One region of the Terribacillus saccharophilus genome, then DNA from elsewhere that is predicted to be linked to it. Evidence: riboswitches for the same ligand, from Rfam matches in the RefSeq annotation. Region 1 holds a riboswitch; each other region holds the start of a gene.

Region 1 (10,772 bases):
ATGGTTGCGCCTAAAACGATTTTTTTATCGGCTGAAGCACTGCTTTCTCCGGAACCGCAACCTGCTAAGACTGCCGTGAATATTGCTGCAAAAAATATTAGAAGAGCTTTTTTCATTATTCCATCCCCCTGATAATTCATCTTTTTGATACGACTCTTGCTACAAGATCGCCTAGGTATTGAACAACTTGTACGAGTACAATCAGCACGATAACCGTAGTGAACATAATTGTATTATCATAGCGATAATATCCATACCTTATTGCCAAATCACCTATTCCGCCTCCGCCTATCGTGCCGGCCATCGCTGAATACCCGATAAGACTAATAGCTGTAATGGTTAGTCCTGTTATTAAGCCAGGTTTGACTTCCGGAAAGATGATACTTTTGATAATCATCCACGGAGAGGCACCTACTGCAATAGCAGCTTCAATCACACCCTTGTCTATGTCCCTGGCTGAGGACTCTACGATTCTTGCATAAAACGGTATAGCCGCAACAGATAAGGAGACAGAGGCAGCTAAAGGCCCAATGGTCGTATTGAGAAGAAATTGCGTAAACGGCAGTAAAAAGACAAGCAGAATGACAAAAGGAACGGATCGAATGAGATTGATAATCAAGCCTGCTACTCTTTTTACTAGTACGTTTTCTAAAAATAATCCGCGATCTGTTACAAATAATAAAATCCCAAAAGGCAATCCGATCAAGATCGCTACAGCTAAAGCGATGGAGACCATTAAAAGCGTTTCAAGAAATGCTTGGTTCAATTCAGGCAAGATGGCGATTACGCGTTCCATCATCAAACACCTCCACCTTGCTTACTTTGTCTCTGAGATAAGCAATTGCTTTATTTACTTCCGCTTCATTTCCGTTCAATTCCATCACAAAAATCCCTAACGGCTTGCTTTGAATATACTCTACCTTGCCGTGTAGAATATTACCGCGAATAGGAAAGGCCTGCAGCATGTCTGATACAACTGCTTCTGCAGCGATACTGCCTTTGAATTGGAGCCTGACTAACTTTCCATTGATCTCTCCTAGTAATTCTTCCGGAAGGTCAAAATTAAGCACTGTTTGAATAAAAGATACTGTCAACGGATTAGCAGGATCGGAGAAGATATCATAAGTTGACCCTTGCTCAACCACTTTTCCATCCTGCATCACTGCACAGCGGCTGCATATCTCTTTTACAACCTCCATTTCGTGTGTAATGACAACGATGGTCAAACCTAGTTCTCTGTTTATTTTCTTAAGTAAAGATAGAATCGACTTTGTCGTACCAGGATCCAAGGCAGAAGTAGCTTCATCACATAAAAGAATTTTCGGCTGATTTGCAAGCGCCCGTGCAATACTGACCCGCTGTTTTTGACCGCCGCTAAGCTGTGCTGGATACTGATCTCTTCGATCCTCCAGTCCCACCAGGGCAAGCAGCTCCTCTACTCGCTGTTTTATTTGCTTTTTGTCTGCTCCTGCAGCTCTTAATGCAAATGCTACATTTTCAAATACTGTTTTAGAGGAGACAAGATGAAAGCCTTGAAAGATCATACCTATTGATTGTCTGGCTTTTCGCAGATTCTTAGGCGACAGCTCATGCAAATTAACTCCATCAACAAAGACCTTTCCCGACGATGGCTTTTCCAACAAGTTGATGCAGCGCAGCAATGTACTCTTGCCTGCTCCGCTGTAACCAACGATTCCAAATACTTCACCAGCTTCAACAGTTAATGTCACATCATCAACGCCAATGATTTGCTTGCCCTTGTTGATGTACTTCTTTGTAATGTTCTCCAGTTTTATCACCTTTCTTCTCCCTCTCCTGTCGGTATTTTCACCGGTCTATAATTACTTGCAGGATGCCCAGATGGAAGTCTGCTTGATTCATAGTCAAACAGTTTCTCTCTCAAAGTACCTGTTTTATAAGACTGTTTATAAAGCCCGCGTTCTTGAAGAATCGGGATAACTAGATCAATAAAAGACTCGAGATCTCCTGGTGTAACAAGATGATTCAAATTAAAACCATCAACTCCTGATTCCACGAATTGATGCTGGATAGCATCTGCTACCTCTTGGGGATTCCCGACTATCAAACTTTTGTCAGGCGTATCGAATCGCTTCAATGCTTCGCCTACTGTCAGCTGCTTTGATGCATCCTTAGTCAACGAGGCTGCTTTATAGTGGCCACCTTCAGTTGTTTTGCCATATGTAAATGGCTCGTCAGGATCTAACTCTTCATATTCGGATATGTCATAGCCACTTGCGCCAAATTGTGCCTTGGCTGCATCTGAACTCCAATGACTCGTGTATTCCTGATATTTTTGCTTTGCCTCTTCTGTTGTTTTTGCTACAATGACGCTCAAGAAGGAGAAAATTTTAACATGATCTGGATTCCGTCCATGCTTGGCAGCTCTCTCCCTTATATCCTCTGCATAATAACGGATACGTTCAGGCGTAGGTCCTCCAACGAATACACATTCGGCATGTTTGGAAGCAAATTCCCGCCCCCGTTCGGATGTACCGGCTTGATAAATGACAGGCGTCCGCTGCGGCGAAGGCTCACTCAGATGCGGTCCCTCAACCTGGAAAAATCGACCTTCATGATTGATTTCATGCACTTTTTTAGGATTTACTAGAACTTGATTCTGAATATCTTCAACAACTGCATCCTCCTCCCAGCTGCTTTCCCATAACTTATAAGAAACCTGCAGGAATTCATCAGCAATCTCATACCGCTCATCGTGTTTAATCATGTCGGTCAAGCCAAAGTTACGAGCAGCATTCGGTAAATAGGAAGTCACAACATTCCAAGCAACTCTTCCATTTGTCAGATGATCCAATGTGGAAAAACGTCTCGCATTCCCAAATGGCGGTTCATATGTAGTGCTTACCGTAACCGCAAATCCAAGATTATCCGTAACACTGGCCATTGCTGAAACCAATAAAGCAGGGTCGTTCAAAGGAACCTGAAGGCCGTCTCGAATAGAAGGAGCTTTACTATTACGATAAACATCATATACACCTAGCACATCGGCAAAAAAAATCGCATCAAACTTACCGCGCTCCAATAGCTTTGCCAGCTCAACCCAATAATTCAAATCCTTATACTGCCTATGACGCTTACTCTCCGGGTGCTTCCATAATCCATGCGAGTTATGCATTGCACTATTCATATCAAATGCATTCAAAATGATTTGCTTTCCCATTTTTATCCCTCCATGTTTACAAATAAAAGACCCCTTCTCGGATAAGAAGAGGTCTTACTTAGTCGACGCAGGCGTACAACGTCCACTCTCTTCTCATCTTTCAAGCTAGTAGCTTGCTGGAATTGGCACAGTACTGCAGCAGTCTGTTGCCGAGGCTTCAAAGGGCCAGTCCCTCCACCTCTCTGGATAAGAAATGCTTATTGAATTAAAGTTCAATATACAGGACAGTACTTTGCCTGTCAATCAAGTTTTCTAAATTAAATATATAATTGACAATATTCCGTATATGACTTATATTTATGCCGACAACCGAATAAACAAACTTATCTAGAGTCAGGGTAGGAACTGGTCCAGCGACCCTGCAGCAACCGCTTGTTTGAAGTAAGGTGCTAAGTCCAGCAGACTGACACGTCTGAGAGATGAGAGAGAATGCTTACATAAACCTCACCTCTTTCTCAGGAAAGAGGTTTTTAATTTAGTTGATAAGGAGAATGATAATGCGAGATACCGCCGAAAAAACGAAAGTATTTGATCAAGTGATACAGCAAGCAAGAAACCTTTCTGAAGAATTCAAGCTACGTGCAGCTCATATTGATGCAAGCGGTGAATTTCCTTATGATAACTTCCAAGCTTTAAAAGAGAACGACTTCTTGTCGCTGACTGTGCCAACGGAATACGGGGGCAAAGGATTAAACCTTGTAGAGTACTTACAAGTTCAAGAGATACTTGCTCAAGGCGATGCTCCTACAGCTCTGTCATTTGGCTGGCAGCTAGGTATTGTACTGGAAAATGCCGAAAGTAGAAAATGGGATGAACAAAGTTTTCAAGATCTTAACAACAAAATCGTACATGACAAAATTCTTCTTAATTTAGTACAAACAGAAAACGCTACAGGCAGTCCTTCAAGGGGAGCAGCTCCGAGGACGACTGCAAAACTGGAAGGTTCAAAATGGCGGATCAATGGTCGTAAATCCTTCGCTTCCATGGCTGTTGCTTTGGACTACAGCATTGCCACCGCCACTATACTACCTTCTGGAAACAAAGGCTTCTTTTTGATCGATCACTCTCTAGAAGGAGTCTCAGTGGAGGAAACATGGAATAGCATCGCAATGAGAGGAACAAGAAGTGATGATTTGATTTTGGAGGACGTGCTTGTGGATCAGGATGCTTTGCTTGTGGAAGAGAACAAAGGCACTTCCACTCCAAGAGGCTGGTACTTACAGATTGCGGCTGTGTACCTTGGTATAGCTGTTGCTGCTAGGGACTACACCATTCAATTTGCTTCCGAATTCCAGCCGGTTTCCTTGCCCGGTCCAATTAAAGATGTCCCAGAGGTTAGAAGAAAAATTGGTGAAATAGAACTCGCACTCTTCAATGCCAGAGAAGTACTTTACTCTACCGCTAGAAAGTGGGTAGAGCATCCTGAAAAGAGATTTGAAATGAGTCCGGATTTAGCTGCCGCTAAACATATTGTCACCAATAATGCTAACGAAGTTGTGGATCTGTGCATGCGTATAGTTGGAGCCAGAAGTTTGTCTGCAGACAACCCGCTACAGCGACATTTCCGTGATGTGCGGGCTGGATTACATAACCCGCCTACTGATGATGCGGTAGTTTATTCGCTGGCGGATGCAGCGCTTCGTCAGTAAAAAACTCCTGGATCCCATAGTGGATCCAGGAGTTTCTCTATTTACCAAGCATATGCATACGGTGCCGAGCCGCCTGGACCTGGGAAAATCTCATCCAGCCGTTTTAAAACAGAATCATCTAGATTGATTTCCAGTACACGTAACGTACTTTCAAATTGTTCAACCGTACGCGGCCCGATAATTGGCGCTGTAACAGCAGGATTAGCAAGCTGCCAAGCCAGGGCAATATTATCCTGTGTTTCTCCTAATTCCTCACTCAGTTGTCCGAACTGTTCCAATTGCGCTCTCTGCGCATTGATTTTATCACCAATCTTATCACTTCGACTTCCCGGCATTTTTTTGAGAGCATTCCGTCCGAGCAAACCTCCATCCAGAGGACTCCAAGTAATCATTCCTATTCCAAGTTGTTTCGCTGCTGGCAGTACTTCTAATTCTGCAAAACGACAGTTCAGATTGTATTTATGCTGCTCCGATACCAGCCCTAAAAAGTGTCGGTTCTTTGCAGCATTTTGAGCGTTGGCAAGCTGCCATGCTGCAAAGTTACTGGAGCCTACATAGCCTATCTTTCCTTGGTTGATTCCTAATTCAAACGCTCCCCAAAGCTCTTCCCACGTTACAGCTGGATCAATATGATGCATTTGATACAATTCGATATGTTCCGTTTGTAAACGCTTTAAAGATTCCTCAAGATGGCGCCGAATTTTATAAGCTGATAATCCAGATTCATCATTTGGTCCATCAGCAGCATCACGCATGCTTCCGTACACTTTCGTACCTAGTACTACTTTCTCTCTTCGACCTCCGCCTTGTTTGAACCATCTACCAATAATAGATTCTGTAAGGCCAGGATTTTCACCACCGTATACATTCGCTGTATCAAAGAAATTAATGCCGGCATCAAGTGCTGCATCCATAATGCGAAAAGCATCCTTTTCCTCTGTCGTTGTACCAAAATTCATTGTACCTAAACAAAGTCTGCTTACCTTCAAACCAGATTTACCAAGGTATTGATAGTCCATGTGAAGATCTCCAATCTAAAATTTAATTTATATTACATGAATCTCATTTTTATTTTTTTCCCTTTTCTACTGGATTCTCCTCATATGAAAGCCAATCGCTATAGCTTCCAGCATATAATTTCACATTATCAAACCCAGCCATTTTCAAAGCAATGTAGTTAGGGGCTGCTGTTACGCCTGATCCGCAATATACGATGATTGGATCTTTAGAATCCAGCTCAGCAAATCTTTTCTTTTGTTCCTTGCTATCTTTAAATGAACCTTGTTCCAATCCTTCCGCCCAAAACTTGTTGATGGCACCCGGGATATGGCCCGGTATTCTATCTATTGGTTCCACTTCTCCTATGTAGCGTCGATCCTCTCTTGAATCTATTAATATTGGAGACTTTTTCTCTTGTTCGACAACTTCTTTTACTTCCTCATAAGAAACCAGCATCTCTCTTCTAATATTCACTGTAAATTCAGCTGTTTCATATTCAGGTATATCTTCTGTCGTCATGTAGCCTGCCTCAACCCAACCTTTGAAGCCTTCGTTCAGTACAACTACGTTTTCATGACCTAAAAATCGAAGCAGCCACCAAAACCGGGAAGCATAAGATCCTTCTCCACCGTCATAGGCAATTACCGTCTTTGCATTGTCGATTCCGGCTTTCTCAATGTCGGATTTAAATTGGGCTATGTGTGGCAGTGGGTGCCTTCCTCCATGCTTTGAGACAGGAGCGGATAACTGTTTCTCTAAATCAAAATAGACAGCACCAGGAATATGACTTTTTTTATAAAGCCTGTCTCCTTTTTCCGGATCCCCTAAATCAAAACGGCAATCGACAATTTTAACCTGCTCATTATTTAATTGTTCATACAGCCATTCCTTACTCACAACAAAATTCACCTTGCATAACCCCTAACAAATTTAGAATAAAAGCCTTTAAATCTATTCTTTAAAAATCCTCACACATATTATATATACTAGATAGAAATGTTCGTTTCCTTCAAGTTCTCGAAGGTAATGCTTTTAGTTTCAACGAAGGCCATTATTTTACAGCGTTCCTTCCGTGAGGTTTTTGTTGCAGTCACTCCAGATATAAAGTTACAATGAAACCGTAGGGATATAAATTAAACTAACAACCCTTTTGATACTAATGGAGGTATATCGGTTTGATAGCAAAAGAAAATCTACCAGTCTGCCCGGTTGCCACGACAGTCGGCCTAATAGGAAGCAAGTGGAAACTACTCATTTTACAACAATTATTAAAGGAAAGAAAAAGATTCAATGAGCTTAGGAGAAGTATAGACGGTATCAGCCAAAAGGTTTTGACCCAGAACCTTCGATCAATGGAACAAGACGGCATTTTAGTTCGATATGCATACGCAGAAGTGCCGCCAAGAGTGGAATACGAACTCAGTGAATTAGGAAATTCATTGCGTCCGATCATTTCCGCAATGGATACTTGGGGAGTAGAATATTTAAATACGCTAAAAGATATGCAAGAGGCAGAATGATGGTAGGCTCAGTAAAATAAATACACTCACATGCAGGGACTAATTCCCGTTTATGTGAGTGTGTTTTTATTTGCATCAGCTGTTAAAATGTACGGATTCTTACTACTTCTTTTTGTCCTTCATCATCCTAATAAACAAAAAGACGATGATAAACATTATAAAGTAATTCATCGGATTCTTGAAGATACTTATATTTAGTGAGAGCTGCAGTATTAACCATGAGGCAAATATCGCTAGTATCGATGGTATGATAATTTTGTACATTTTAATCACCTTCTATAAAACCGATTCAGTATATCCAGCCTCTATCACATGCTGACAAAAAGTTATTTCATATCAATCAACTTCAATTTAGCGATATCCCAAAGCCCTTCCTTATAGTCCTTATCCCAATCGCTTACAGACAATTCAGGCAGGTGCTCTGATGGAAAATAACGCCTTACATTTTCGTTAGCTTTACTCAGAAACAACTCATTCACTTCTGACTGGTGGAAGATAATTTGCGACGGGTTTAACAATGCGCTGATGGTTTGAATTAATTTTGAGATTAGTGATACAGACTTCTCATCTTTTATATCAAAGCCACTCTCTGGAAGGAATCGTTCTTTATCATTTAACGGAATAAATGAGATTTCTCCACTGAACATCGTGTGCCCTTTTACTAGTTTTCCATTAATCAGAATACCCGCGCCTGGTCCATTTGCTCCCATATATATGTAGACAAGGGACGCTTCACTGGTTAGACCCTTTCTGTTCTGGTAACCGATAACAGCAGCATTCATGTCGTTCTCAATTGCTACTTCAACTGGAAGATTTAAAATATCTTTCATATTTTGGTTTGCATAGAGAGGATATTCAGGAATGTAGCTTATTACGTCTCCGTTTACAGCTCCGGGTATGCCCATTGCAATTGTTCGGATGGAAGGATCATTTGCTAGTTTCTTTTTCAAAAATGCAGATAAAGTATTTGGCTCCTGCTTTAAGAAGCTCTCCGCAGTATCTTCATGTATCTTTTTGTTGAAGGCATCCGTGATGACATACTTTGTTTCCTCTTTTTCCAAGTAAACTAGCAATGTATGTGCAAAGTCAGGATTATAAGCATAACTTTGAGCTCTCCTGCCTCCTGCAGATGGTAACAGGCCCAAGGAGAGCACTTCTCCTCGGTCCACCATCTCCTTGATGAACTTGCTGGCAGTTGGAAAGCTTATCGAAAGAGAGTTTGTGATTTCCGCTTTTGACATACTAGGAGTGTTCAACAGCGCTTGCCGTATACCTCTTATAATGTTTGCTTTCACCTGATCCTGCATTGTCATCTGATTATCCAACGTAATACCTTCCTTCTATACTTCAATAGCTTTGAGAATACGTGCAGGGTTGCCTCCAATCACAACATTGTCAGGTACACTCTTTGTTACAACAGACCCCGAAGCAACAACTACATTATTGCCGATAACAACTCCTGGATTTATTACCGCGCGTCCGCCAATCCATACATTATCTCCAATGGTGACCGGCTTGCCATACTCTAGACCAGAATTGCGTTCTGCTGGTTCCAGAGGATGTGTTGCTGTGTAGATATGAACCCCAGGGCCAAACATGCAATTATCTCCGATACGTATTTCACATACATCCAGCATAACACAATCAAAATTCGCATAAAAATTCTTTCCAACATGGATGTGAAAACCATAATCACAGCGAAATGTTGGCATAATGGTTGTTGTTTCATCAGCAGATCCCAACAGCAGCTTCAGTATCTCTTTACGATGCTCTTCCTCATAACCTCTTGTATAATTGTATTGATAAATTAGCTCTTGCGCCTCGACTCTGTTTTGCACTAATTCTTTGTCACCTGAAAGGTATAATTCACCTGCTGCCATTTTCTCTTTTTCTGTTAACAACATTTCTTTTCCATCCTCCTATATAGTAATTTCTACGATATTTCCTTCTGGATCTTCTATGACGCTTTCATAGTAGCCATCTCCTGTTGTACGAGGTTCACCCTGGATCGTATAACCGTCATTTCTGAGTCTTTCAGTTAATATATCAACCTCTTCTTTGCTTCCTACAGAAAATGCTACATGTGCCCAGCCTAATTGATCCGGCTGTGATTCTTTATCAATTCCCACCTTTTTCATTAGTTCCAATCTGGAACCGCTTGAAAAAGTAAGGAAATAAGAAGCAAAACCTTTCTTGTCATTTACATACAGATTGTTACTCTCAGCTCCAAAATAATGTGTGTAAAATTTCTTTATACGCTCAATATCTTTCACCCAGATGGCTACATGTTCAATTTTCATTCGTTAGCTCCCTTTCATCAACACTTATTAAACTAGTTTAATAAGTGTACATAAGATAATTTACTTCATCAAGTTAATCATTTTCTGAATCGTTAGCAGTACTCCATTTTCTTCGTTCGTTTTCGTTATAAAACTGGCTGCTGCTTTCGTATTGTCACAAGCATTCGCCATTGCAAAACTATAGTCTGCAATATCCATCAACTCAACATCGTTTTCCCCATCTCCAAAAGACATCGTTTCTTCTTTCGTCGCCCCCACAATTTCTTGCAGCTTTTGCACGGTTTTCCCTTTGTGAACGTCAGCTGCTGTAATATCCAGCCATGCCGGTTCAGAAGCGACCATATACATCGGTGCAGTGTATGTCTGCTTCAACAAGTGCTCTTTAAGTGCCACCGAACCAAGTGATCTATCAAAGACAGTAATTTTTACAAGCTCAGATTCAATAGCAGTTAAATCATCCGTTTTTTTAACTTCCTTGTATGAATTTCGGACTACTTTATAGTCAGCTTCAGATATATCTGACCTTACGTATGCAGACTCTCCAGTACACGCAATCACAGTTACCTTTTGATTATTAGCCTCAATATTACGTATAAGGTCATTCCCCAATTTCTTATCGAGTGGGAAATCTTTTATCAGTTCACCATCTCTTTTAATGCGAGTGGCGCTATCTCCCAGCACCCAAATATCAGAATGTCCTTCAAAAAGTTCTTCGACCCTTTCGCACTGTTTCCCTGTACAAGCAGCAAAGATTACACCGTTTTCTTTCATCATTTTGTGAGTTTCGTCAAAGAGTTCTTTGTCAAAGCTGCCCTTGTTATTCAAAAAAGTCCCGTCTAAGTCTGTTACAACCAGTTTTAGCATATATCATATCCCCTTCACTTGTGATAAGTACGAATGAAGCATACATCCTGGGATCGATTTCATGTCAATAATTTTTTATTCGAAAAGAATTGGAAGACAACACATAATGTACACAAAGCATATTTATAATGAGAATAATTAGAATAAACAAAGGAGACGTAAGATGTTATTGCTATTGATCGGCATTCTCGTTGTAGTCGTTATTACCGTCACCACTCCTAAAGATCTTTTTCATTCTCCA
Region 2 (10,772 bases), 740 kb from region 1:
CGGATGGCACAGTCCAAGCACGTATGGAGGATCTATACAGAAATAATCCAAGACTGCAGCTGCAAGATGCTGGCGAATTTGCTTCCTCCGTTTTGGATAGTATACCTGCCCAGCAGCCGAATAGTTACCAGCTGATCCGAGAAACAAATCAAGGAAAAGCCGTCATTGACAGCACAGACGAAGCCGATATCGAATCCGGCCCAAATCGCTGCGCAGTGTCAACCTAACAGACAAAAGAGCCAGTCCCACTCGGGACTGGCTCTTTCTTATGCTTTTGAGAAGATACCAAGCTTTTCGATTCGCATCGCTGCTTCCAATAATCTTTCTTCTGTATCCAACAATCCTGCACGAACGTATCCTTCTCCATATTCTCCAAAACCATTACCCGGTGCGACTGCAACATGTGCCTTTTCGAGCAGCAAATCAGCGAATTCCTCAGATGTGTAACCACGGGGAACTGGCAGCCAAACGAAGAAGGTTCCTTTTGGTTCTGGTACATCCCAGCCGATAGCGCGTAAATGACCGATGAAAGCATCTCTTCTGCTTTCATACGTATGAACCAATTCCTCCACGCATGTCTGATCCGTTGTCAGGGCATAAGCAGCAGCCTCTTGCATACCGCCAAACAAACTTACATAAACATGGTCCTGGATCAGATTGATGCTTTCGATCACAGATGCATTACCAACTGCAAAGGCAATGCGCCAGCCGGCCATATTATACGTTTTGGATAAGGTGTACATTTCAATGCCGACTTCTTTGCTGCCTTCTGATTGCAGGAAGCTCTGTGGTTTTTCTCCGTCAAATCCAAGTGCACCGTAAGCAAAATCATGCAGCACACAGAATTTATGCTCTTTCGCCAGTTCCACTGTTTTATCGAAGAACTTCTGATCTGCTGTTGCAGCAGTCGGATTGTTCGGATAGTTCAAGAACATTAGCTTTGCTTCTTCTAGATCACTATCAGATATAGCATCATAATCAGGCAGGAAGTCATTCTCAGCTGTTAATGGCATGAGCGATGTCCGTGCTTGTGCCAGTTCGATGCCGGACATATAATCGGGATACCCGGGATCCGGAAGCAGTGCTAAGTCACCTGGGTTCAACAGACATTGGCTGATTTCCACCAAACCTGTTTTAGAGCCGAACATGATGGCCACTTCTGTTGTGGGATCTAATTTCACACCGTATTCCCGATCATAAAAATCACAGACTGCCTGTTTGAGAAAATCAAACCCTCTGAAAGGTGAATATTTATGATAAGCCGGATTATCAGAAGCTTCCTTTAGTTTCTCAACGATATGCTGCGGCGTCGGCAGATCAGGGTTCCCCTGTCCTAGCTTGATGATATCGTGCCCCTCTTTTTCAAGTAAACCTACTTTATGTACTAAGCCGGCAAAAAACTGCTCCGGCAATCGCTTTAATGCATCCGAAAACGGAAAATCCATCTTACTCACTCTCCTGTTGTGTCGCACTTCCTATTCTGACTATTACCAATCTTGACAGTGTTGGAAATAGAATGCGATAATGAACAAATCATACATGAATCACACACTCTTATCAAGAGAAGGCGGAGGGAATTGGCCCTATGAAGCCCGGCAACCGGTGCATTTGCACACGGTGCTAATTCCAACAGCGAGATGCTGAGGGATAAGGGGACGGATAACATTGGCCTTTCCCTCTTCCAGATACGCTTGGAAGAGTTTTTTTATGTAAAAAATCAATGAGGTGACAACATGACCATCAACATAAAAGGCGCTCCGAATTATTACGTTTGTGAGGATAATATATTGGAAAGCCTTCCAGCGAAGCTTTCGGAATTGAATTGGACCAATGGGTTGCTTATTCACGGAGATGCTTCTTGGAAAGCTGCTTCCCCATTCTTGGATCCGATCGATTTGCCAGTGAAACGCGTAGCTTATAACGGCCAGTGCACACATGCAGAAGCAGCGAGACTTGCAGGTATCGCAGCTGACGAAGCTGCTCAATTCATAATCGGTGTTGGCGGCGGAAAAGTGTTGGATACTGCCAAAGCCGCTGCTAATGATGCAGGTCTTCCAGTCATCTTAATTCCGACAATTGTTTCTAACTGCTCTCCATGGGCTTCGCTTAGCGTTTTTTATGATGAAGCAGGTAATTTCGTTGAATATACCGTATTCCCACGCAGCGCATTTATGCTGCTAGTCGAGCCGAAGCTTCTGCTTACGACACCTGCGCCTTATCTAATTGCCGGAATTGGCGATACATTGGCCAAGTGGTACGAAGCGGATGCACTTACCGAAAACATGACTGATCAGCCGCTTGCTGTCCAAATATCCCGTAACGCAGCGAAGTTATGCCGGGATATCCTTATTGCCGAAGGAGATGCTGCTATTTGTTCATTGCAAAGCAAACGTGCTGACAGTGCATTTCTCCGCGTTGCAGAAACGATCATTATGGCTGGCGGTATGGTTGGCGGTTTCGGTGATGAATATGGCCGAATTGCTGGCGCACATTCCATTCATAACGGACTGACAAGACTTGCCGAAACACATGAGCAGCTGCACGGAAACAAAGTAGCTTATGGTATCCTTGTTCAGCTTGCACTGGAAGAGAAATTCGAAGAGATCCGCACTTTGCTTCCGATTTATCAAAAACTCGGACTACCAACTGTACTTAAAGAACTTGGTGTAAAAGAAGATTTGGACAAGGTGATGAAAATTGCCGCAGACGGCGCTGTCGCTCCAGGTGAATCCATTCATTTCATGCATGTATCCGATTCAGAAAAAGTAGTCGAAGCCATGCGAAGTGTTGAGACATTCGTTGCGGCGAATAAGGGAGTGACCCAATGAAACTCGCTTTGATTCAGCATGATATCGTTTTTGGTGACCCGGAAGCCAATTACAGAAAAGTGGAAGAGTTAATAAATGAGGCACAGGAAAAGGCCGATGTCCTCGTGCTGCCTGAGCTTTGGACAACCGGCTATGACCTGACAAGACTCGATAATATAAGTGATACCGAGGGAGAAACGACAAAGCGCTTTATCAGCAGACTAGCTAAAACACATCAAAAATATATTATCGCTGGTTCCATCGCCAAGCAGACCGATACTGGTGTTTATAATACGATGCTTGTCTTCGGACCAGCAGGTGAGCTGCTCCATGAATATGATAAAGCTCATTTATTCCGATTGATGGACGAAGAGAAGTTTCTGAACCAAGGTGACAAATCCGCTTCCTTTTCCATCGGAAATAAACGAGCAGCTGGTGTCATCTGTTACGACATCCGTTTTCCCGAATTCATCCGCACGCATATGATCCACGATCAGCAAGTGCTCTTCGTCGTTGCCGAGTGGCCGAAAGCTCGACTGGATCACTGGCGCGCGCTTTTGCTCAGCCGGGCAATTGAGAACCAATGCTACGTCGTTGCTTGTAATCGCGCAGGAAGTGACCCTGCCAATGAATTTGCCGGGCACAGTGTGATCATTGGGCCATGGGGCGAAATTATCGCTGAGGCAGGAGAAGCAGAGACAATTTTGTACGGCGAAGCAGATCTTGACCAAGTTGATGACGTGCGAAACCGTATCCCAGTATTCCAGGACAGACGCCCGTCCATCTATGATGTAACATGATATTTTGACAATGTTATGACAAGTTCTCCCGATGAGTGGTAAATAGGGGCAAGCTTGCTTATACTATTTATAAATAGTTTTTGGGAGGGCTTTCATGCAAGCGACATTGAAATGGTTCCGTATCATCGGGTTTCTCGAGGGGACTTCCTTGCTTTTGTTATTGTTCATGGCAATGCCTTTAAAATACATGATGGATATACCGATTTTCGTCACCTACATAGGTGCCATCCACGGCGGTTTATTCGTCCTGTACGTCATTTGGACCGGTTACACGACCTTGAAAGTTGGCTGGGGAATGAAGTGGGCAATTTTAGCTCTGATCGCATCCGTCATTCCATTCGGTTATTACATCTTAGATATGCGATTGCAGAAAACAGAATACGCATAAGAAAAAGCGAGCAGAGATGCTCGCTTTTTTTATACGAAAGCTGCTATAAAGAACCAGATAATCATAATCAATTGAATTACAATCTTTGCTATCGATCCGCCAAGGAAGCCCAGCAATGAGCCGATGGAAGAATAGATAGCTTCCTTCAGTGTTCTTCTTTGAACAAGCTCTGTCACAAACACAGCAACGAACGGCACGACAATGATTCCAAAAGGCGGGATAATAAAGGAACCAACAATGACACCGATTGCTGCGATTCGCTCGCCCCATTTACTTCCGCCGAATTTTTTAACAAAATAACTATTGGCGATAATATCTGAGATGATCAAAATGACCGTCAAGATAACCATCGCTACCCAGAAGAATACAGACAAATCTCCATCACTGAGCATGAACTGAAAAACTAAGAATCCAATCCATAACATTAGCGGAGATGGAATAACGGGATAAACAATTCCCGCAAAACTAGCGATGAATGCCACCGCAATGATAATCCAAGCAATTATATCCAATGCCACAACTAATCCTCCACATCTTACCTTGATAGTACGTATTATGACATATGAAGCAGTAAAAGGAAATTAAAGACTGAGCTTCTCAAAGAATGCTGTATTATGAAGGATACTTGGATGATTCGGGTTAAAGGAAACAGCTTTTTCATGGGCTGATTTTGCCTGCTCAAGCTGACCAATTCGAGAATAACATAGCGTCAGCTGCAAATACGGATACCAAGTCGTATAAGCAGGTACACTGAAGCCTGGCAGTTCCTTCCCTTCATAATCCAAAGCCTGCTCATACCAATAAGCAGCTGCATGATAATTACGATCTTCTGTCAGCAAGTCACCAATTAGACAGCAAAATTCCGGCCGCGGTCGGTCATACTGGAATGAACGAAAGAGGTTAGTACGATACCCATCCATATCTTTTTCAGCCTTGCAGCAATCCGCCAGATATTGACACGCTCGTATATTGTCCTCTACCCAGCCCTTCTCTGATTGAAGAAACATCATATAATAAGACTTGGCAAGCTCAAACTTTCCATGATCCTTTAGCTCATTTGCATAGTAAAACATATCGCGAGGCGACAGTTCCCTGCCAGAAGCGACATAGGACTCGTAGATACGTAAATTGCGGTCTGAAATCGTAAAAGTTTTATCGCTTTTTCGATGTGTGACAGCTATATCCGAATCCACAATATTTCCCCCAAATTCCAAGTATTCATGTACAGCACCACGCCAGCGGAAATTCTTACTACGCTTCACGACTCTATTTCTTCTATACAAGTAAAGCGGACGACCTTCATCATCCAAACTTGTATGATACAACATCGATACGACGTCCACATCAAGGGTCAAATTACTCCATAGAGAACGGAAAGCTTCCTGATCCTTTGCTAGCAGCACATCATCCGCATCAAGCCACATAATGTATTCTCCCGTTGCCTTACTGAAGCTGTAATTTCGAGCAGCGGAAAAATCATCTATCCATTTGAAATCAAACATACGCGAAGTGTACTGTGCTGCAATTTCCTTTGTTCGATCCGTGGAGCCTGTATCCACGATAATGATCTCATCCACTAAATCACGAACACTTTCCAAACAGCCGGCCAGTACCTCTTCTTCATTTTTAACGATCATACATAAACTGATGGAACGCATAGGTCACCTCGGCATACATGATATTCTCACTATATGCGAAGCCATCCGAGGAATTGCAAATACGTTTATCTCGTAACCTTCCAAACCCACCAGATAAGTGCTGGTTGTGCAAGAAGTCGTATATAAAGTAGGGTTTGGTCTGTCTCCTCAAAGCCCGGCACCGGGATATCATAGACGGCACTGTAAATGTTTGCCGGGAAAATCGCAATTAAATAGATAACAGTAACGATAGCTGTTAATTTCCTGGTAGCAGGTACAAGTAGTCCAATAGCCAGGAGAATCTCCGCAATGCCAGTTAAGTATATTAATGTATAGCGCAGCGGTACATACGCGGGCAGCATGGCAACAAAACCATCATCCAATACAAAATGCAAAATACCAGCCACAATAAACATCAGACTGAACACATACAATCCTACTTTTTTCACCTAAGCTGCACCCTCTTTTTTCCTTATCTAATACCCTGATCTCCTTCCTGAAAACTCCCCTCTTTTATTTCCCACTCTGAATAGACAACTGTTTCTAACGGCACTTCTGAAGACAATAACCACTTGATTGCCTGAATGACCAAAGGTGAGCTGTTCGCAGCCAACAATTTCTCAAACGGCATCCATTCTGCACCTAGCGCATCTTGCCCTGCAAATTGTTCTGGTATCTGTATTTCTCCATTTACCTCTGCTGTATAAAAAACCGCTGTATGATGGACATGGGTAAAATCCTTCCACTGCCACGGAAGCTTAAAATCGACAGCGCCAATCTGCTTCTTCACTGATGCAGTCAAACCCGTTTCTTCCTTCACTTCACGAATGACAGCATCTAGCAAACCCTCCCCGCTTTCCAGACTTCCTCCGGGTAAATCAAAGCGATTAATATATGGACCTCTTCCTTTGTGGATGACAAGCAGTTTGTTTTCTTTATGTATAACAGCATATACGCCGAATGCACGATGATACATTTATCTTCTCCTTTGTTCGATTTTTATTGAATATAATATTCTAATAATATAGAATTATTTACGAGGTGATAGATATGCAGATAATTCAGACAGGTTTTAAAGCAAAACATGATTATACCATTCGTTTTGAAACATCGTTACTATGGGAAGCCGCATTAGGAATTGCCGCTGTCACAAATGCTTCCTTAGCTGGGACGCTTGAACACGTGGAAAAGATGTGGGATGATCCCGAAAATGACTTTTCAGATGAGCTTCAGCTTGAACTGCATAAGATTCATCAATGTAACACCTGGAAGACGCTTCTACAGCTGCTGCACCACTCAAATGCCACAACCTTAGATGAATGGACAGATGAAGTCTCGAACATGCCGGAACAGACATTGCGAAAACAGAGTCTTCCCTACATCGGAAGCGCGTTTGAAAAACATCGAACGCGGGCTGCTCAGGGACATGAAAGCTCCTTGACCACTTTGCAAGAAGTGACTTCAGACAACCCTTTCTTTCCGGATTATATCGCTTTTATTGCCAATGCAGATATTTCCTCCCTGAAAGAACACTTGATTTCTGTTATGAAAAAATGGTTCAAAGAAGTAATCAGACCACAGGAGAAACTCTTGCAGGATATGCTGGAAAGAGATATCTCGAACAAAGAACAAAAGCTTGTCTCCATGGATAAACTGACCTTTATACGCTCGGTGACAAATAGTACAAGCTACAAACCTGATGATGGAATCAATACGGTCCTGTTTATCCCGCATTTCCACTACAGGCCGTGGACAATCAGTGCAGACCTGCCTGGCACAAAGGTTTTCTATTACCCAATTCACTCTAATAGCATCGATCCAGAAAACAGATATAATCCAGATACGATGCTTGTAAGAAAGTATAAGGCATTGGGTGATGCAACAAGACTCCACTTGCTAAAACGTTTAATGGAAGGTGAACATACGCTACAACAATTAACGGAGCAGCTTCCCGTTGCAAAATCAACACTGCACCATCATTTGAAGATGCTCAAATCTGCCGGACTTATCGCATCAGACAAGCAGGTTTACTACGCAAATAAAGATAGTATTGCTTCCCTAGATTATGAGCTGCAGTCATTTTTGGAAGAGTAATCACATGACTGTGCAGAAAATTACGTTGACCCATCCGTTATCACGCCTAATGATGAGCACCACTATGGCTTCCATGGCCGGACAGGTTTACAGCATCTTGCTACCGCTATTAGTGCTCGACGTAACCTCTTCCACTATCGCAGTTACAATTGCTATAGCTGTAGAGCGAGCATCGATGCTGCTGCAGCCTCTCATCGGTCCTTTTCTTGACCGCGCAAACTGGAAGCACGTACTGCTGATTGCGGACTTTGTGCGCTTTCTCTGTTTTTTGCTGCTGAGTATATTCGCTATAACCGGACAGATAAGTCTCTTGCTAATCTGTATCATATCCATGTGCATCGGATTCGCTGGTCAATTCTATCAGGGTGCTCAGTTTACTGCCATTCCACATCTAGTTTCCGATCGGCAGCTTCATTACGCTAACAGTCTGGAAAGTGCTATATTTCAGCTTACCATCGTAATTGGACCGAGCATAGGCGGTGTTGTTCTTCTATTCTTCAGCATCCATTACAGCTTAATAGCAGTAAGCGGACTTTCCTTACTCGCCGTTTGGTTAGTGCTCCTGCTTCCATACGAGCAGCAAACGACCAGCTCCAGAACATTCTCCATATCTCAATACATCCACGAGCTGAGAGAAGGCTTCTCTTTCATCTATCAACAGAAAGAGATTTGGTATACCAATCTTATATCACTAATCTCCAACTTCGGAATACAATTTCTCATTGTTTTGCTTGTCATCTATGTAAACCAACTCACAAAAGATCCTTTGCTGCTTGGTATTGCATTATCTTCTGGCGGAATCGGAGCCATTCTAGGTACTTATCTGGGTTTCTTTGCCGATCGCTTCTCTACATACAAACAGATATTATTCGTTGCTAAAGTGATTGGCGGTTTATCCATCATCTGCGTCGGGCTGACGGATACTATCTGGCTGGCAGCTTGCTTCAATATGATTGGAACAGCGGCTGCAGGTGCCGTTAACCCGATTATCAAAACAATTCGACAGCGCTATACACCACGCAATTTACTAGGTCGTGTCCAATCTACATCCCGCTTCATTACGTTTAGCTTACTTCCAGTTGCTTCTGTTTGCGCTGGTCTCTTATCAGAGTCTGTCGGCATAGGAACAACAATTATAATAGGAGGATGTATTGCCAGCATTTCCGGTCTGCTTGTCTGGAAATTGCCTCAAAAACTATAAAAAGAAGGCCCCTGCTATAGAGGCCTTCTTCATTCCTTTTACTAGACTATTGAACACGAGGGAAACCGAATCCGGAGGCATAATCATCGCCTCTAGCAGCACCATAGCCGCCAAGGATATCGTTAGCACGAGCACGGGACTGCAATGTCTGTCTCACTTGGGAGCTGCTCAAGCCTGTGTTTTCTGACCAAATCTTAGCTGCCAAACCAGAGATATGCGGTGTAGCCATAGATGTTCCAGTCAGTGATGCATATGTGTTTCCTGGATAAGTTGATAGGATAGCTGACCCTGGAGCTGATACTTCCACATCACCTTGCTGAATAACATAATCACCATCTGTACGGCTGTAGCCTCTGGAAGAAGAATCGGCAACTCGGTATGTACCGTTTTGCTGGCGGTTCTCCAGATTTGCTACTGCAACAGCTTCTGGGAGTGCAGCAGGATAGCCGATTGAACCTTCATACGGGCCGGAGTTACCCGTTGCCGCGATGACTAATGCCCCTCTGCTATTTGCATAACGAACTGCATTGGAGATGAGAGTATCCTGCCCTCCGCCAAGAGACATTGAAATGACGACTTTCTCCCCACGGTTTGCTCCATCATCGGCAGCTTTCCGGATACCGTTTGCAATGTCATCGGAATAGCCGCGCCCATCGTCACCGAGTACTTTATATGCCCATAAATCTGCTTCCGGTGCTACACCAAAGATACCAGAACCATTCCCGCCATTGGCAAGTGCAGAACCAGAGACATGGGTACCATGCCCATCACGATCGACACAAGTGCCATTCACTTGTCCGCTGGATGCTTGAGTAAAGTCGACACACTGCTCCACATTGGCAGCAAGGTCAGGGTGGTTAACAGACGTACCAGTATCGAGAACAGCGATGTTGATATTATTTCCGCCGCTTGTTCTAGTTATGGATGAGTTATTATAAATTGCTTGAATTCCCCATGGTGTACGGTCGGATACAGCTTGTGTGGATATATCCCTTTTTTCAGACACTTCCTGCTTCGTATATACACTTACTTCCGTTACTTCCAGAGCTTTGTCGGATTTCAGCTCCTCGAGTTCTTTTTCAGATACCTCAGTTGTAAAGCCTTCGTTACCGAAGCTGTTGCGGACACCATGCTCTTCCTTCACCTCATCAGTTGCTTGGGTGGAAAACACGCCGTCCTTCTGCTTAACGAGAATGCGGACTTCCTCATTTTTTGCCGTCTCATCAGGAGCGGCACCAGCTTGTAACGGCTGAAATACAGATAATCCTATCATTGCCACAGCAGCGACACTTACCAGTTTTCTTTTCATTCAATCACCTCGCTAGATTTTATAGTCACTGAAGTGGAGTCCGACCTTCTGCCTTCTAGACTCTCAGAAACTATTAAAGTAAATCTAGCATAGGCTATCTTGGAAATGTATTGGGAAATCAGACGACAGCAGAACACAAAAAAAGACATTATTCCAATTTCTATTTCCTTTTTCCAGCAGAATGTTTGCCTAGTGGAAACTTTCTGTGATTAAAGGTGGAATAATGCCGTCCTATGAATTTATTAAAATTGCAAACTAGTCATTATGGCAGTGTACAAAAGTGCCGAAGCAACGAAAGCGGACGCCAATGCAAAGCTTGCTGCAGCTCTTTTTTTGAAAAGATAAACGATACTGGCCAAAAACAAGCCAAATCCGATGAAGCAAACAACTCCAAGTACACCCCAGTGCCAGGTTGCGACACTTTCAGCTGTCACACTAGAAAAAATGCTGCCGAATATCAAGGCAGATCCCTCATTGCTTAGGGTCGCTGGAATATCAGCAGGTGTAGCAGAAGTGCCAAGTATCGCTGTGCAAAT
Region 3 (10,772 bases), 1.7 Mb from region 1:
CAAGTATATGGTTCGGAACATTGGGTAAAAAACAAACATGCCGAACAGGATGATAGAAGGAAGCAAATAGAGCCAGCCCTCCAAGAAAGCGAATAAGTTCCGCTTTGGGAGGCTTTTTTGAGATGGAACAGGCTGCAGGTCCCGGGCGTCGTTCATCTGAGTACCTCTCTGGCTGTCTGGTTTGGCTGTCCGTCATTGGCTGCCCATAGAATCCTTCCGTTCTCTTTAGAAAAGAGGTGGATAGCATCTGAGTCGAAACGGATTGGTATCCGGTCTCCGACAGAGAATTGCCATTGACCGTTCCATCGGGCAATCCATTGCTCTTTAGCATTATCAAGGATAAAGGTGATGAGCGTCTCTGTACCAAGTACCTCAGTATTAACGACCTCTACTACAGCATCTGCTTGCTCCGGAGCGGAAAACAGGATATGCTCTGGCCTGATACCGACCTGAACATTCTTGCTTGCTGCCTTCACATTGCCCTTCATTGGGTTAGGCACAGTGCAGTGGGGTGATAGAACGATACCGCTTGGTGAAACGTCTGCTTCCATCACATTCATGGCAGGTGATCCGATAAATGATGCTACAAATGTGTTGGCTGGATGATTGTAGATATCAAGCGGTTTGCCAATTTGCATGGCTTGGCCTTCATGAAGGATCATCATTCGGTCAGCCATCGTCATCGCTTCGGTCTGATCGTGTGTGACATAAATCATTGTAATTCCCAGCTTCCGCTGTATCTGCCTGATTTCCGAGCGCATCCGGGTTCGCAGTTTCGCATCAAGATTCGATAATGGTTCATCCATCAGGCAAAGAGGGGCCTGTGTCACAATCGCTCTTGCGAGGGCAACACGCTGTCTTTGGCCACCTGATAATTCACGTGGTTTTCGTTTTAAGTAATCAGCCAAGCCGAGCATGTCGGCTGCTTCCTGGCAGCGGCGTCTTTGTTCCTCGCGTGAAATTTTCTTTGTATGTAAGCCGAAGGTGATATTTTGTTCCACATTCAAGTGCGGATATAGTGCATAATTTTGAAATACCATAGATAAATCCCGTTTATTCGGTGGTGCATCATTCATTCTCTTGCCATTCACAAACAATTCTCCGTCAGTTATCGGCTCCAGACCAGCGATCATGCGGAGGATTGTGCTTTTCCCGCAGCCTGAGGGCCCGACAAGGACGAAGAACTCGCCTTGCTGCAGTTGCAGATCAACTTGCTCAATTACATTTTTTTTGCCATCGTATGATTTTTTCAAACCAGTCAAGCTTACATGTGTCATAATCTGCTCCTTTCTGCGAATTCATCTATACTATAGCGAGTTAAAATTGAGTTAACGTGAAGTGTAGGTGAAAAAGCGTTTACAGAGCAAAGGAGAATGGTTGTTTATTTTACAAAGCTCATACAATCTCGAAACAAAAAAAGGACTTGCAGGCAATATTGCCTGCAAGCCCTTTTGTGTGCTATTACTTTCTACGCATTTTACGTAAGATAAGGCTTAATACAAAGACGAAGATAATGGCACCGATTAAAGCTGGAATGATTGCCATACCCGCGATATCTGGACCGAAATCTCCAAAGATAAGTCCGCCGAGCCATGCCCCGACAATACCTGCAATGATATTACCAATGATGCCGCCTGGGACGTCACGTCCAAGAATCAAGCCTGCTAGCCAGCCGATAATACCACCGACAATTAGATATAAGATGAAACTCATAATAACTACCTCCAAACAAGTGATGTGATTTAATGTGTTGTAAAAATAGCATTCCCGAACTTACAAGATTGCAAACATCCCGCTCTGTTCCATGTTTACATGTTCTTAAGATAAGCTGCATCATTCTACACAACAGCTCAACATCTGCTTAATAAAAGGTCGCTATATTGAAAGTACAAGAAGATGAAAAAGATCACCATCCAATTCTTGTACTTTTCATAGTACAAAGATTACAATCCAGATAACTACAGGGAGATGATCCGAATGATGAATCAGATTAATCCATCGTACGAGTCCGTCACTACAAGGTCGCTTGATAGTCAATCCGTTCAAAATTGTATCCTGCCTGTCATCGCTCATCGCGGTGCTTCCGGATTTGCACCTGAAAATACAATCGCAGCTTTTGATTTGGCTGTAGAGATGCAAGCAGATTTCATCGAGATGGATGTGCAAATGACAAAGGATGGACAGCTTGTCGTCATACATGACACGTCGATCAATCGTACAGCTGTCGATGCACCCGAAGAAGCTGCTTATGTGAAGGATCTCGCGTTTACCGCCTTGCAGTCTTATGATGTAGGCGCTGGATATGATTCTGTGTATGAAGGTCAGCGTATCCCGTTGTTAGAGGATGTAATTAAAAGATATAAAGGGAAAACAAAGTTTCTTATCGAATTAAAGTCACCAGAACTTTACGATGGAATAGAGGAAGCTGTAGCTGAGCTGCTGGAAAAATATGAACTAGCTAATGTAATTTACGAGGAAGTAATTCTGCAATCCTTCAATTTCGGATCAATTGCGTATTTGTCCCAGCTATTGCCGCATGTTCCGCTTGGTGTACTGACGTCAAGAAGTGCAGACCTCACAAATCGTAAACTTGATAAAATAGCTACTTATGCAGACTATGTAAATACGCATTTTACGAATGTCACACAGGATGATACGCTAGTTGGCAGAATTCATTCCCGTGGAATGCGGATTATGCCTTGGACAATTCGAGCACCTGGGGAAGTACAGCCCTTAATTCGAGCTGGTGTTGACGGAATCATCACGGATTATCCAAATTATGTGAAATAAAAAAAGGAGACCTTTTTACAGGTCTCCTTTTTCGTGTCATCTATTCTGAACGAGTCGAAGCAATTCGAATGCTCTGTCTCCTGCAAGTGCTGCAAGATCTTCCCAACACTCATCGCGCTTCAGGTCGAGTTCTACAATCTGTTTGGCTAAATCAAGGGCTTCCTGATCAAGTGCCACGTGATTGACGCTCCTTTCTGCGTTCCCTTTTTGCTGTTACGATCAGTATACATATAGCCGAAAAAAATTGCATCAAACATGTTAACGATGCTGACGAACTATTTTGTTGTTTGTAAGGTTTCCTCACACAACACTAGGATGAATGGATAAATACGGTATAATGTGTAGTAACAGCACATGGTGATGAGGTGAACAGATGAGTAACGAGCCTTCTTACAAGAACAGGAAAGTTATCACAATAGGCATTGTGAGCGAACTGACTGGTCTGACTGAACGAAAAATTCGTTATTACGAGGAACGCAAGCTCATTTTTCCTGAACGTTCAGCGAAGGGAAATCGCAAGTACTCTTTTTCGGATGTAGAGCAATTGATTGAGATCGCTAACAAAAGGGAAGAGGGTGTGCAAACCTTCGAAATTCGTCAGCAGATGCTGAGAGACAAGAGGAAAGAAGCGGAACGAGAGAGTCGCCAGCAAATGCTGCGAGGGCAAATCAACGCCCGCTTTGGTATACAGAGAGAGTAAGGTGTGTGTACGTATGTGTTGGGAGGCCTTGTACACAGGAAAGCCGGATGGTTTATCATCCGGCTTTTTATTATTGCTTGAATAATTCCAACGCCCGTTCTCGCTGTGTTTTGTGCTCGACGATAGGCTTTGGATAGTCTTTGCCAATGACACAATTATATTGCTGCTGCTGTTCTGTGGTCATCTTTTCCGGCGTGTGGATGAAATTACTCGGTACATCTTTTAATTCCGGTAGATATTTTTTAATAAAGTCACCATCTGGGTCGAATCGTTCGGATTGCCTTACTGGGTTGAAAATTCGAAAATAAGGTACTGCGTCAGTGCCTGTCGAGGATGCCCATTGCCAACCACCGATATTCGATGCCTCATCATAATCAATAAGCATTTCTGAGAAGTATTTCTCTCCCTCACGCCAGTCAATTAACAGATCTTTCGTTAAAAAGGATGCGGTAATCATCCGAAGCCGATTGTGCATCCAACCAATCTTTCTAACCTGTTTCATGGCTGCATCAACAATTGGAAATCCAGTTTCACCGTTTTTCCATTTTTCCAGAATCGCTTTATCTTGATTCCATTCTAAATCTCGATATTTAGGGAGAAAGGCTTTATCCTTCGTCTCGGGATAGAAATGATAGATCATGTGATAGAAATCCCGCCAAGCCAACTCCTGGATGAATGTCTCATAGCCAGCTGTACCTTTATGGCTATGCAACTTTTCCAGACTCATTTGATAAAGTGTCCTGCATGATAAGGCGCCGGTACGTAGATAAGGAGAAAGCATACTTGTACCTTTTGCAGAAGGAATATCTCTTTTTTTATCATATTCTTTCATCCTTCTATCAACGAAATTTTCAGCGCGTCTTAAGCCTTGTTTTTCACCGGCATAGCGCCATTTATCCGTCATCTTATCTAGAAGTTCTTCATAAGCAGCTTGCCCTTTTTTAAAATCGTCTCGCCGGTCGATTACATATTGCATCAATTTATCCTCATCGACTTTTTGAATCTGAGGTTTTTCAGCTTGTTGCCACTGCTTGAAATAAGCAGAAAATACTTTGTATGGGCTATTGTCTTGTTTCAGGATATCCGAAGCATGATGAATATGGTGATCCAGGAATGTGCAGACATCAATATCTTTCTTTTTTAAATAGCGAATTACTTGATCATCACGTTCTTGGCCAAAACCAACTTCGTCATAATTGAAGTAGACTCGCTTCAAATCGTTACATGTATCAATCAGTTGATTCCAAGCAGATTCTGTCTTTCCAGCAATAAAATGCACGGGAAATTCTTTTTGTACGCATGTGTCTACAAATTGTTTCAATGTATGATAATAGTAATCATAGCGGGGGGAGAAACTATCATTCAAATCCGGATTAACATGGAAAAGAAGTAGAATCCTGTCGTCCTCTGTAGCTTGATCAATCGCTTGTTTTAAAGCGGTATGATCATGCAACCGCAAATCTTTGCGGAACCATACTGCAAATGTAGCCAAATGCCTACCTACTTTCCGTTTTTCTCTTCGCTACCCTGCCAGGGTGAAGAGCAAACCAGATTGATTTTTCTATAAATTTTAAAATTATATTGACAATAACTAGATTGGAAGGTAAAGTAACAAACAGATCAACAACAAAAGTATAATGAAATTCTTATCAAGAGCGGCGGAGGAACAGGTCCTATGAAGCCCGGCAACCAGATCGATGATCTAGGTGCTAATTCCTGCAGACGGCGAAAGCTGTACTGAGAGATAAGAGAATTAGTGCATACGTATACCATGCGCCTCTCTTAATCTAGAGAGGCGCTTTTTTATTGTAGTTGATGACAGCGAAGAAAAAAGGGGAGAGCAACATGAAAAAAATCTTAAGCTTTGGACTTATCGGATTATTAGCATTATTCTTAGCGGCTTGCGGCAATGATAAATCTGCTGCACTAGCAAATGACAAAATATTAGTCGGCGTCAGCGGTGGACCACATGAGCAAGTAATGGAAAAAGTGAAAGAACTAGCAGCTGATGAAGGTATTGATGTAGAAATTAAAACATTCAATGATTACAATACACCAAACAGTGCGTTAGATGATGGAAGCCTGGATGCGAACAGCTATCAGACACTTCCTTTCCTAGAAGATCAAGTAAAGAATCAAGGTTATGAACTAAAAGAAGTATTTAAGACACTTACGTTCCCAATGGGTATCTATACTGATAAGATTTCGGATATTTCCGAATTGAAGGAAGGCGACAAGATCGCTGTACCGAATGATCCTGCCAACGAATATCGTGCGTTGAAATTGTTTGAGACAGCAGGAGTATTGAAAGTGGATCCAGAAGCAGAGAACTCTGCAACGGCTAAAGATGTTGTAGAAAATCCACTGAACCTGGAAATCGTTGAATTGGATGCTTCTCAGCTGCCAGCTCAGCTTCCGGAAGTAGCAGCAGCAGCAATCAACACGAACTTTGCAATGGGCGCTGACTTGAATATCAATGATGATGCTATCTTTGCAGAGGAATCAGAAAACAACCCATGGTCCAACTACTTTGTTGTAAGATCAGCGAACACGGACGATGAAGTGGTGAAGAAAATTCAAGAAATCTACCAATCTGATGAAGTTAAACAGTTTGTGGAAGATGAATTCCAAGGATCTGTCGTTCCAAGCTGGTAAGGGGGAAGCAGTATGATTGAACTGAAAAATGTATCGAAGACCTTTACCACTGGTAAAAAGAAAGTGGAGGCGTTGAAAGACGTCTCCTTGAAAATCAATAAAGGTGAAATCTATGGCGTAATCGGATTCAGCGGAGCAGGGAAAAGTACCCTGATCCGCTGTGCCAATTTACTGGAGCGTCCCACAGAAGGCGAAGTATTCATCGACGGCGTAGATCTTACTAAGCTTAAGAAATGGCAGCTTCGTAAAGCAAGAGGTAAAATCGGAATGATATTCCAACATTTTAATCTGCTGACAACAGCTACAGTATACGAGAATGTCGCTAGACCACTGAAGCTGAGTAAAGTGCCGAAGCATGAAATCAAGGAACGTGTTGATAAGTATCTGAAGATTGTAGGTCTGGAAGAAAAGAAAAATGTCTATCCAGCCCAATTATCAGGAGGTCAGAAGCAGCGGGTAGCTATCGCAAGAGCACTTGCCCAAGAACCGGAAGTGCTGTTAAGTGATGAAGCAACAAGTGCATTGGATCCGAATACGACGTCATCCATTCTTGAACTGCTGCTCCGAGTGAATAAGGAGCTTGGCATCACTATCTTTTTAATCACACATGAACTGGATGTCATACAGCGTATATGTGATCGTGTTGGTGTTATGCATCATGGTGAGCTGGTGGAAGAAGGATCTGTTATTGATGTCTTCACCAAACCGCAGCATCCGCAGACACGGAAATTTGTCTTTGATGACGCGAATTTCCAAGTTCCAGACAGTGTGAAAAAAGGACTTTCTGCTACAGGGCGTCTCGTTTCACTGACGTTTATTGGAGAAGCTTCGAATGAGCCATTTCTTGCAGCGATCACGAAGAAATTTGAAGTTGTTCCAAGTATACTGGCAGGCGGAATCGATCAGCTGAAAGCTAGCTCCGTTGGTAAATTGCTTATCCATTTGCAAGGGGATCCGGCAGAAGTGGAAAAGGCAATTTCGTACTTGGAGTCGCAGCATGTAACGGTTGAGGAGGTGGCGTCATGATAGAGTTCTGGACAGAATGGGGCACTGACATCACCGAGGCGTTTTGGCAGACGCTGCTGATGACGGATATTTCATTGGCTATTTCAATCGTTATCGGGCTGCCGTTAGGCATTTTGCTGGTCATGACAAGAAAAGGCGGCCAAGCAGAGAACCGAATATTTTATTCCATCGTGAATACGATTATTAACGTTATCCGATCTATTCCTTTCATCATCCTCTTGTTCTTGCTTTTGCCTCTGACAAGAGCCTTGGTCGGAACTACAATAGGTGTTGAAGGAGTTATCCTTCCGCTCGTTGTCTATACAGCGCCTTATATTGCACGTTTAATGGAATCAGCATTACTTGAAGTAAATAAAGGAGTCATCGAGGCTTATGAATCGATGGGAATTTCCACAACTAAAATCATTTGGAGCGTCATTATAAGAGAGGCCAGATCAACAATGATTCTTGGTCTGACGATTGCAACCATTGGTTTAATTGGGGCTACAGCAATGGCAGGACTTGTCGGTGCTGGTGGTCTTGGAGATTTGGCATATCAGTATGGGCACTTGCGTTTCGAGCCTGTTGTTATGTATGTCGTTATCATCATCCTAATTATACTTGTACAAGCAATGCAGACATTTGGAAATGTGTTGGCACGACGCTTGCGAAAAGATTAAAAAAAGCACGCTTGGTTAATCCAAGCGTGCTTTTCATTATATTAAAAGAAAATGTTCAAGATGTAATAAATCAGACCACCCAGACAAGCTGTGATCGGTAGAGTAATGAACCAAGTAATGACCATACGCTTAGCAGTACCCCAGTTAACACCTTTACGTCGGTGAGCTGCACCAACCCCCATGATGGAGGAAGAAATAACGTGCGTTGTACTTACCGGTAAGTGAATGTAAGTGGCACCAAAAATGATGAACGCTCCAGTCAAATCGGCAGCAACGCCGTTCACTGGACGGATCTTCATGATTTTACCGCCAACAGTTTTGATGATTTTCCAGCCACCGATTGAAGTTCCAAGACCCATCGCAGTTGCACAGGCTGCCTGTACCCAGAACGGGATATCAGATGTTGTGTGCAGCCCTGCTGTGATTAACGCCATCGTGATGATACCCATTGCTTTTTGGGCATCATTCGTACCATGGGTGAATGATTGCAGTGCAGCAGTCAAGATCTGTACGCGACGGAAATTCTTATTTGTTTTCGGTAAGTTCTTTTCTCGGAAAATCAGCTTAATGATGTTATATAAAATAAAACCTACAACAAAAGCCAAAATCGGAGAAATGATCAATGCTTGCAGGATCTTCAAGAATCCGTCTACATTAAGAATAGCAAATCCGCTTGATGCAATAACTGCTCCTGCAAGAGAACCAATGATAGCGTGTGAAGAACTACTCGGAATACCGTAGTACCACGTAATCAAGTTCCATGCAATCCCTGCAATCAGGGCAGCTAGGATAACGACAGAGCCGTTGACAATGTCGTTGGGATTTGCGATATCACTAGTGATTGTTTTAGCAACTCCAGTAAAGGTCATAGCACCAACGAAGTTCATGACTGCAGCCATGATGATAGCATGTCTTGGTTTCAATGCTTTCGTCGAAACAGATGTGGCGATGGCATTGGCAGTATCATGAAATCCGTTGATGAAGTCGAATGCAAGAGCGAAAATGACGGTTAGAATAGTTAATACTAATAAAACATCCATTGTTGTTTACGCCTCACGAATTCTTCATGATGATTGTTTCAAGATTGTTCGCAACAGACTGGCAGCTGTCAGCAATTTCTTCCAGGATGTAGTACAACTCTTTGTACTGAATTACCTTGATTGGATCTTTTTCGTTCTGGAAGAGCTGTTTCAAGGATTTGCGGAAGATCGTGTCACAGTTCTGCTCGTGCTCCTTGATTTTGATTGCATGCTCCTGGATTTCTTTTAGTTTGTTGTGAGAAAGCAAATCGATTGTAATCAAAATTTCCTTTGCGCAGGAACGGATTTCTTCTGTAAATTGGTCGATGAAGCTATCGGAAGAATAAATACCATATGTATCCATCATTCCTGAGAATTCTTCTATTCCATCAAGAACATCGTCTAAGCTGTTCGTCAGCTGAAGGATGTCTTCGCGTTCGATCGGCGTGATGAAGGCATGGTTCAATTCCTTGATGATCGTATGTACAAGCTGATCACCTTTTGTCTCATATTCCTTCAATTTATTGGAGAACTCAGATAAACTCGCTGCATCTTTTACTTTATACGTAACAAAAAAGTCAGCAGTCTCATCAATATTCTTTGCTATATCGGCTAAAAGCAAAGAGAATTTGTCTTGTTTCTTCTTGAACATTACAAAACCTCCGAATGGTGTTTGAATAGGGTTGTTCCTGGGAACATATAATGATAATTTTTTGTAAACTATCCTCTAGAGATTGTAAACTTTTTATTAATAATTATCAATGTTTTCATTTGATTTTTGTCGAATGAGGTACACTTTGTCACTATTTGTTATAGTTGTATAGAAGGGGTGAAATTATGCAGATCTCCATTACAAAGCCCGCATCAAACTGGTTTGTTCAAGAAATGGACCTTGAACCTGGCAGTGCTGTGCGTTTTTATGTTCGCTATGGCGGGATGGGCGGCATTATAGAAGGGTTTTCACTTGGCATTTCCGCGGAACAGCCAAATGATCCAATTACAAGCGAGGAAGTACAAGGTATCACATTCTTCGTCGAACGCTCAGATGCATGGTATTTTGAAGGGGTAGACTTGAGCGTTAAGTATTCACGTAAATGGGACGATATTCAATACGAATATCCTCCGCATAATTGAAAAAATGAGCAAGAGCCAGTACAGGCTCTTGCTCATTTTTAGTTTCGGATAGGAAGCAGTGGTGCGGCGCCATCCTTAACGCCAACCATTCCAAGCAGGGCAAGCAGAATTCGCTGTGGCCCGTAAAAAGCATCAGTCGGATCGAAGAACTCCTCCAGCGTATGGTGTCCACCGCTGTTACCGCCACCTCCGAGTGTGAGGGCAGGAATACCCAGACTGATCGGTACATTTGCATCGGTACTAAGTGGTTCTTCCCGTTCAACCTCAATTCCAAGAACTTCGGCCGCTTGCAGTGCAATATGACGAATCGGGGCATCTTTCGGCTGGCTGCCGGCAGGTCTGTCTCCGACCAGCTCTGTCGTAACTGAAATGCTGCCCGGCTGTTGTCGTGCTTCACCTTCAACCTGTGCTGCTTCTTCAATCATTGCAAGTGCATTAGCCTCCAACTCTGCAAGAGCTTCGCTGGAAACAGAGCGTAAATCCAGCTGGAATCCTGCATGTTGGGCAATAGTATTGATGGAAGTACCACCATGAATCGTGCCGACGTTGTATGTTGTCTTCGGATCTTCAGGAACGGTCAGATCTGCTAACGCAGCTATAGCGCGTCCAGCTGCATGGATGGCGCTTGATGTGCCGAAGTCACCAAAGCTATGTCCGCCTTTTCCTTTAAAGGTTACATTATAGCGTTTGCTGCCGACACCGCAATAAATCAAGTCGCCAGGCGCACCTGGCTCTACAGAGATGAATCCATCCACATATGTATTGTCCCGGAAATATGCTTTCATACCG

What was found. Region 1 has a riboswitch for S-adenosylmethionine ahead of GZ22_RS05230 (LLM class flavin-dependent oxidoreductase). Riboswitches for the same ligand answer to the same signal wherever they lie in the genome.
Region 2: linked by a shared signal. The riboswitch ahead of GZ22_RS01445 (iron-containing alcohol dehydrogenase family protein) and the one ahead of GZ22_RS05230 (LLM class flavin-dependent oxidoreductase) in region 1 are both predicted to bind S-adenosylmethionine.
Region 3: linked by a shared signal. The riboswitch ahead of GZ22_RS13880 (MetQ/NlpA family ABC transporter substrate-binding protein) and the one ahead of GZ22_RS05230 (LLM class flavin-dependent oxidoreductase) in region 1 are both predicted to bind S-adenosylmethionine.

The regions. Positions count from the first base shown of each region.
Region 1 covers NZ_CP008876.1:1,006,494-1,017,265, reverse strand. The annotation lists gene GZ22_RS05245 (MetQ/NlpA family ABC transporter substrate-binding protein) at 1-116, opposite strand, end outside; gene GZ22_RS05240 (methionine ABC transporter permease) at 137-802, opposite strand; gene GZ22_RS05235 (methionine ABC transporter ATP-binding protein) at 768-1,799, opposite strand; gene GZ22_RS05230 (LLM class flavin-dependent oxidoreductase) at 1,796-3,199, opposite strand; SAM riboswitch class I at 3,290-3,392, opposite strand; SAM riboswitch class I at 3,520-3,625, shown strand; gene GZ22_RS05225 (acyl-CoA dehydrogenase family protein) at 3,697-4,848, shown strand; gene GZ22_RS05220 (aldo/keto reductase) at 4,890-5,867, opposite strand; gene GZ22_RS05215 (sulfurtransferase) at 5,917-6,756, opposite strand; gene GZ22_RS05210 (winged helix-turn-helix transcriptional regulator) at 7,023-7,367, shown strand; gene GZ22_RS18825 (hypothetical protein) at 7,470-7,631, opposite strand; gene GZ22_RS05200 (ROK family protein) at 7,694-8,692, opposite strand; gene GZ22_RS05195 (maltose acetyltransferase domain-containing protein) at 8,708-9,268, opposite strand; gene GZ22_RS05190 (VOC family protein) at 9,287-9,667, opposite strand; gene GZ22_RS05185 (HAD-IIB family hydrolase) at 9,728-10,531, opposite strand; gene GZ22_RS05180 (hypothetical protein) at 10,695-10,772, shown strand, end outside.
Region 2 covers NZ_CP008876.1:269,449-280,220, reverse strand. The annotation lists gene GZ22_RS01455 (MBL fold metallo-hydrolase) at 1-227, shown strand, start outside; gene GZ22_RS01450 (pyridoxal phosphate-dependent aminotransferase) at 267-1,445, opposite strand; SAM riboswitch class I at 1,552-1,654, shown strand; gene GZ22_RS01445 (iron-containing alcohol dehydrogenase family protein) at 1,734-2,828, shown strand; gene GZ22_RS01440 (carbon-nitrogen family hydrolase) at 2,825-3,607, shown strand; gene GZ22_RS01435 (DUF3817 domain-containing protein) at 3,702-3,995, shown strand; gene GZ22_RS01430 (DUF456 domain-containing protein) at 4,025-4,507, opposite strand; gene GZ22_RS01425 (tetratricopeptide repeat-containing glycosyltransferase family 2 protein) at 4,577-5,653, opposite strand; gene GZ22_RS01420 (DoxX family protein) at 5,719-6,081, opposite strand; gene GZ22_RS01415 (NUDIX hydrolase) at 6,105-6,608, opposite strand; gene GZ22_RS01410 (ArsR/SmtB family transcription factor) at 6,683-7,726, shown strand; gene GZ22_RS01405 (MFS transporter) at 7,731-8,927, shown strand; gene GZ22_RS01400 (S8 family peptidase) at 8,974-10,236, opposite strand; gene GZ22_RS01395 (copper resistance D family protein) at 10,479-10,772, opposite strand, start outside.
Region 3 covers NZ_CP008876.1:2,766,369-2,777,140, forward strand. The annotation lists gene GZ22_RS13850 (carbohydrate ABC transporter permease) at 1-156, opposite strand, end outside; gene GZ22_RS13855 (ABC transporter ATP-binding protein) at 153-1,277, opposite strand; gene GZ22_RS13860 (GlsB/YeaQ/YmgE family stress response membrane protein) at 1,462-1,713, opposite strand; gene GZ22_RS13865 (glycerophosphodiester phosphodiesterase) at 1,978-2,790, shown strand; gene GZ22_RS18635 (hypothetical protein) at 2,827-2,967, opposite strand; gene GZ22_RS13870 (MerR family transcriptional regulator) at 3,164-3,490, shown strand; gene GZ22_RS13875 (cryptochrome/photolyase family protein) at 3,561-4,982, opposite strand; SAM riboswitch class I at 5,134-5,241, shown strand; gene GZ22_RS13880 (MetQ/NlpA family ABC transporter substrate-binding protein) at 5,336-6,145, shown strand; gene GZ22_RS13885 (methionine ABC transporter ATP-binding protein) at 6,158-7,171, shown strand; gene GZ22_RS13890 (methionine ABC transporter permease) at 7,168-7,830, shown strand; gene GZ22_RS13895 (inorganic phosphate transporter) at 7,872-8,870, opposite strand; gene GZ22_RS13900 (DUF47 domain-containing protein) at 8,884-9,501, opposite strand; gene GZ22_RS13905 (HesB/YadR/YfhF family protein) at 9,687-9,983, shown strand; gene GZ22_RS13910 (M20/M25/M40 family metallo-hydrolase) at 10,022-10,772, opposite strand, start outside.